Acetoanaerobium sticklandii: one gene and its partner. Each later gene encodes a partner of the first gene's protein in a complex. Links are inferred from orthologs where the notes say so. Each region holds a gene or a part of one and is shown in the gene's direction. Other genes may lie near its edges.

Region 1 (3,259 bases):
CCTTTTTCAAAGAATCAGCTTATGCAGCTTCTAGATTTAGCACAGCAAGGCAACGAACAGCTTATGAAAATTCAAAGAAGAGCGATTGGAGAGCCTATATCCTCACTGATTTCTCCAAGACCAAAGCAAGAAATGGTAATTGCTTCATCTAACAGCCATAAGATTGAAGAAATAGGTAGCATACTTGCTGATTTTGGCATTGAGCTTTTGTCTTTAAAGGATGTTGGGCTAGAAGGTTTAGAAATAGAAGAAACTGGCTCTACCTTCGAGGAAAATGCAATTATAAAAGCAAAGGAAGTAATGAAACTCACTGGGAAAGCTGCAATAGCTGACGATTCTGGTCTTATGGTGGATGTACTGGGCGGAAGGCCAGGGGTTTACTCAGCTAGATTTTCTGGTGAAGGAGCAACTGATGAGAAAAACAATGAAAAGCTGTTAGGGCTTTTAAAAGGGTATGATTTAGACAGTAGAACAGCTAAGTTCGTATCTGCAATTGCAGTTGTATATCCGGATTCTAGGCAGTACATAGCAAAGGGAATCTGCAAAGGACTTATAGGATTTGAGGGCAAAGGAGATATGGGATTCGGCTATGACCCTTTGTTTACTCCTGATGCCTTAGATAAAACTTTTGCTCAGCTTACAAAAGAAGAAAAAAATAAAATAAGCCATAGAGCGAAATCTCTTGAAGAAATGAAAAAGATATTAAATGAAATCTTATAAAATATATGATATAATATTTAAGTTGAAATTAAGAGAGAAAGCTATCAATAAATTAGGAGGAATAGAATGAGCAGTGAAATTTTAAAAAAAGAAAATAGCGTTGTTACGCTGAAGCTCACTATAGATGCACAGAGCTTTGATAAGGCATGTAAAGATGCTTACAATAAAAACAAAACTAAATTCAACGTTCAAGGATTTAGAAAAGGTAAAGCTCCAATGAGCATAGTTGAGAAATTCTATGGAGAGGGAGTATTCTTTGAGGATGCTGTAAATACACTTTTCCCAGATGCATTTGAAGTAGCTGTAAAAGAGCATGATTTAGATACAGTAGCTAGACCTGAAATCGATGTAGAAGAAATCGGTAAAGGAAAGAACCTAGTTATCATAGCTGACGTAGCTGTTAAACCTGAAATCTCTCTTGGAGAGTATAAAAACTTAACTGTAGAAAAACCTGATTCAGAAGTTTCTGATGAAGAAGTTGAAAAAGAAATCGAAGCAATGAGAGAGCAAAATGCTAGATTTGTTACTGTTGAAGATAGAGAAGTTAAGGAAAAAGATATGCTATTAATCGACTTCAATGGAAAAGTTGATGGAGTTGAGTTTGAAGGCGGACAAGCTGAAAACTACTCAATAATAGTAGGTTCAGATACATTTATTCCTGGCTTTGAAGAGCAATTAATAGGAATGAAGCTAAACGAAGAAAAAGATTTAAGTGTTAAATTCCCAGAGGAATATCATGCTGAAAATCTTGCTGGCAAAGATGCTATATTTACTGTAAAAGTAAATGAAATAAAAGAAAAAGAGCTTCCAGAGTTAGATGATGAGTTTGCTAAAGATGTAAGCGAATTCGATACTTTAGAAGATTTAAAAGCTGATGCAAAAGCAAAGCTTCAAAAAACTAAAGATGAATATGCTGATAGAGAAATAGAAAATAAATTAGTTAAGATGGCTGCTGAGAATGCGACTGTTGAAATTCCAGAAGCTATGATTGACTCTCAAGTTGAGAATATGGTTTACGATTTTGAATATCAATTAAAATACCAAGGCCTTGATTTAGAGAACTACCTAAAGTTCACTAACATGAGCATTGAAGGATTAAAGGAGCAAATGCGTCCTGATGCAAAATCAAGAGTACTAAACAGCTTAGTAATAGAGGCTATATCTAAATCAGAAAACATTGAGTCAACTGAAGAAGATTTAGAACAAGAACTGGCTAAAATGGCTGAAAGCTACAAAATGGAAGTAGATAAATTAAAATCTACATTAAGACCATCTGATATGGATTATATCAAAGATACTGTTGTTGCTAGAAAAACAGTTGAATTCATAAAAGGAAATGCAAACCTACAGTAGCCATTTTGGCTACTGTAATTTTTTTAAGTAGACTTTAGTTTTAGTTTTTAGTTTTATTTGTCCTTATTAGGGTATAATAGTTCCTAGGAAATGTAAAAACAATCTTGTAGTTTATGACTATAACATATACAATAAAAGGAGGATTTAAAGTGGCATACGTACCAATAGTAATCGAACAAACAGGAAGAGGAGAAAGAAGTTACGATATATATTCTAGATTATTAAAAGATAGGATAATATTTTTAGGAGATCAGGTTAATGATCATACAGCATCGTTAATCGTTGCTCAGTTGCTTCATTTAGAATCAGAAGATCCAGATAAGGATATCTTCCTTTATATCAATTCACCAGGAGGAAGTATAACAGCTGGGATGGCAATTTATGACACTATGCAGTACATCAAGCCAGATGTAGCTACGATTTGCGTAGGTATGGCAGCTTCTATGGGAGCTTTCTTACTAACTGCAGGAGCTAAAGGCAAGAGATTTGCTCTTCCAAACAGTGAAATTATGATTCACCAGCCACTAGGTGGGACTCAAGGACAAGCAACAGATATAAAAATTCATGCAGAGAGAATTATCAGAATGAGAAATAAATTAAACGAAATTATGGCTGATAGAAGTGGACAACCTTTAGAGAAAATCGAAAGAGATACAGAAAGAGATTTCTTTATGTCTTCGACTGAGGCTAAAGAATATGGACTTATTGACGAGGTATTAGAGAAGAGACCTTAGTCAAAAATTTTAAAAGAGGTGTAGTTAATGTCGAGATTTGATGAAAAGAAGCAGCTTAGATGCTCCTTCTGTGGTAAGAGCCAAGAGCAGGTTAAAAGACTGATTGCTGGTCCTAATGTGTACATCTGTGACGAGTGCGTTGAGCTTTGCCAAGAAATAATTAAAGAAGAATTCGAGGAAATAATCGATACAGAAATCACAGGATTACCAAAACCGAAGGAAATCAAGGATTACTTGGATGAGTATGTAATAGGCCAAGATGATGCGAAGAAGACTTTAGCTGTTGCTGTTTACAATCACTATAAGCGTATATACGCTGTAGATGGCAAGGCAAAGGATATAGAGCTTCAAAAGAGTAATATTCTCATGCTTGGACCTACTGGTTCAGGAAAGACCCTTCTTGCTCAGACTCTTGCAAAGATGCTTAACGTTCCCTTTGCGATGGCTGATGC
Region 2 (3,076 bases), 1.6 Mb from region 1 along the record:
TGGTATAACTAAAGCATCTCTTGCGACAGAATCATTCTTGTCAGCGGCATCATTCCAGGAAACTACTAGAGTTCTTACTGAGGCAGCTATAAAAGGCAAGAAAGACAATCTAATTGGACTAAAAGAAAATGTTATTATCGGAAAGCTTATTCCAGCAGGTACAGGCATGAAAAGATATAAGACTATAGAAATTTCTACTCCTGATATGGTTAAGCCAGACGCTAAAGAGCAAAAAATAGAGAATTTTGTAGATTAAATATGTTGACTACTACCAAACCTGGTGGTAAAATATAACAGTGTGTAAATTAGCAGACTCCTTAAGGGGACTGCTAATTTCATTACACTGGTCAAATGATTTTTTAAAACCAAGCTATTAGAGGCTTTTGAATTTACATATGAATTCTTTAGCGACGGTAGCAATACTCAAAGCAGTTGGCTGTGCAAAAAAACAAATAATTTAAAAGGAGGTGCGCGAATGCCAACCATTAGTCAGTTAATTCGTAAGGGAAGAGAAGAAGTAGAAAAAAAATCTACAGCTCCAGCTCTTCAAAGAGGATTTAACTCTCTTAGAAAAAAAGGAACAGAGATATCTGCTCCACAAAAAAGAGGAGTTTGTACGTCAGTAAAGACTGTTACTCCTAAAAAACCTAACTCAGCGTTAAGAAAAGTTGCCAGAGTTAGACTGACAAATCAAATGGAAGTTTCAGCTTATATCCCAGGAGAAGGACACAATCTGCAAGAGCATAGTGTTGTTCTAATCAGAGGAGGAAGAGTTAAAGACTTACCAGGAGTTCGTTATCACATTGTGAGAGGAACGCTAGATACATCAGGAGTAGACAAGAGAATGCAAGCAAGATCAAAGTACGGTGCAAAGAAACCAAAAGCTGCTAAGAAATAGTTGAGTATTGTTCGGTGCGTTTATTATATATATAACAGGCGCCCGCGACATAGAAACAGCTTATGTCGAGTACCGATGATCTAATAAATTAGATTATTAAGGAGGGAAGTATAGTGCCAAGAAAAGGTAATGTTCCAAAGAGAGAAATTTTGCCAGACCCTATGTACGCAAGCAAGGTTGTGACAAAATTAATAAATAAAGTTATGCTAGATGGAAAAAAAGGTACATCACAAAAGATTGTATATGGTGCGTTTGATATTATAAAAGAAAAGACTGGTGAAGATCCATTAGAGGTTTTTGACAAAGCTATGAATAATATCATGCCAGTACTTGAAGTAAAAGCTAGAAGAGTTGGTGGAGCTAACTACCAGGTGCCAATAGAAGTTAGACCTGATAGAAGAGAAACTCTAGGACTTAGATGGTTAGTGAAATACACTAGACTTAGAGGCGAAAAAGGTATGACTGATAAGCTAGCAAAAGAAATTATGGATGCAGCTAACGGTACAGGGGCTTCAGTTAAGAAGAAAGAAGACACCCACAAAATGGCAGACGCAAATAGAGCATTTGCTCACTATCGTTGGTAAAATAGTATTCGTTTTGCCAGAAAGGAGTGTAATACGTGTCAAGAAAGTTCCCTTTAGAAAGAACTAGAAATATTGGTATCATGGCCCACATAGATGCGGGTAAGACTACCACGACAGAGAGAATTCTATTCTACACAGGAAAAACCCATAAAATTGGAGAGACTCACGAAGGAGCTTCTCAAATGGACTGGATGGAGCAGGAAAAAGAAAGAGGTATAACAATTACTTCTGCTGCTACAACTGCTGAGTGGAAAGATCATAGAATTAACATTATAGATACTCCGGGCCACGTAGATTTTACAGTTGAGGTTGAAAGATCTCTTAGAGTTCTAGATGGAGCTGTAGCTGTATTTTGTGCGAAAGGCGGAGTTGAGCCACAATCTGAGAATGTTTGGAGACAAGCAAATAACTATAACGTTCCAAGAATTGCGTTCGTTAATAAAATGGATATCATAGGAGCAGACTTTTTAAGAGTTGTTCAAATGATGAAAGATAGATTAGGAGCTAATGCAGTAGCTCTACATCTTCCTATAGGAGCTGAAGATACATTTACTGGAATAATCGACCTTATGATTATGAAGGCTTATATGTATAAGGATGACAAAGGTCAAGAAGTTGACATAGTTGAAATCCCAGAAGATATGAAAGCTCTAGCAGAAGAATACAGAGAAAAAATGGTAGAAACTATAGCTGAGTTAGATGAAGACTTAACAATGAAGTTCCTTGAAGGAGAAGAAATCTCTGTAGAAGAGCTTAAGGTTGCACTTAGAAAAGGTGTAATTGCTTGTGAAGTTAATCCAGTATTCTGTGGAACAGCTTACAGAAATAAAGGTGTTCAGCTAGTTCTAGATGCAGTTATTGATTATATGCCATCTCCACTTGATATTCCAGCTATTAAAGGATTACTTCTAGATGGAGAAGAAGCAGAAAGACACTCTTCAGATGAAGAACCTTTTGCAGCTCTTGCATTTAAAATCATGGCTGACCCATTTGTTGGAAAGCTTGCTTTCTTTAGAGTTTATTCAGGAGTACTTAAATCTGGTTCTTATGTAATCAACTCTACTAAGAATAAAAAAGAAAGAATTGGACGTATCCTTCAGATGCATGCTAACACAAGAGAAGAAATCTCTGAAGTATATGCTGGAGATATCGCATCTGCTGTAGGTCTTAAGGACACTACAACTGGTGATACTCTTTGTGATCCAGACCACCCAATTATTCTTGAGTCTATGGAATTCCCAGAACCAGTTATCCACGTAGCTATTGAGCCAAAATCAAAAGCTGCTCAGGAAAAAATGGGTGTGGCACTTCAAAGACTTTCAGAAGAGGATCCTACATTTAGAGTTCGTACTGATGAAGAAACTGGACAGACTATTATCGGTGGTATGGGTGAGCTTCACCTTGAAATCATCGTTGACCGTCTGCTTAGAGAATTCAAAGTAGAAGCTAATGTTGGAGCACCTCAGGTTGCTTATCGTGAAACAATTAAGAACCCTGTTGATATTGAACACAAATATGCTAAACAGTCTGGTGGACGTGGTCAGTACGGTCATGTTAAAATTAGAATGTTCCCTCAAGAGCCAGGAGCTGGATA

Evidence for each region.
Region 2: the proteins of tig (region 1) and rpsG are in contact, whole or in part, in a crystal structure (PDB 3GTY), measured with the Thermotoga maritima proteins. The link is inferred for Acetoanaerobium sticklandii from one-to-one orthologs. Residues at the interface, in WP_004081061.1 of Thermotoga maritima: Glu122, Val124, Val129, Leu130, Tyr133, Glu188, Gly259, Ile262, Tyr263, Glu266, Ser270, Glu273, Gln274, Glu277, Arg308, Gln311, Ile312, Ser315, Tyr316, Glu325, Arg329, Arg336, Leu363, Phe366, Trp367, Arg373, Leu377, Arg381, Leu384, Glu387; in WP_004081843.1 of Thermotoga maritima: Lys34, Lys52, Lys55, Glu59, Arg62, Gln63, Glu66, Asn67, Lys69, Val71, Arg95, Ala109, Lys110, Lys111, Gly112, Arg113, Pro114, Glu117, Glu121, Ile124, Ala125, Tyr127, Asn128, Asn129, Thr130, Gly131, Lys135, Asp139, Arg142, Met143.

Annotation. Positions count from the first base shown.
Region 1 is NC_014614.1:705,520-708,778, forward strand. Bases 1-2,929 are described here. They hold tig (trigger factor), read left to right. Parts: upstream 1-786; coding sequence 787-2,073; downstream 2,074-2,929. Other genes in these bases: rph (ribonuclease PH), read left to right, coding at 1-720; clpP (ATP-dependent Clp endopeptidase proteolytic subunit ClpP), read left to right, coding at 2,223-2,807; clpX (ATP-dependent Clp protease ATP-binding subunit ClpX), read left to right, coding at 2,835-2,929. Also shown: more of clpX, read left to right, coding at 2,930-3,259. UniProt on the Bacillus subtilis protein: Involved in protein export. Acts as a chaperone by maintaining the newly synthesized protein in an open conformation. Functions as a peptidyl-prolyl cis-trans isomerase.
Region 2 is NC_014614.1:2,316,473-2,319,548, reverse strand. Bases 1-2,746 are described here. They hold rpsG (30S ribosomal protein S7), read left to right. Parts: upstream 1-1,011; coding sequence 1,012-1,482; downstream 1,483-2,746. Other genes in these bases: fusA (elongation factor G), read left to right, coding at 1,518-2,746; rpsL (30S ribosomal protein S12), read left to right, coding at 476-898; rpoC (DNA-directed RNA polymerase subunit beta'), read left to right, coding at 1-256. Also shown: more of fusA, read left to right, coding at 2,747-3,076.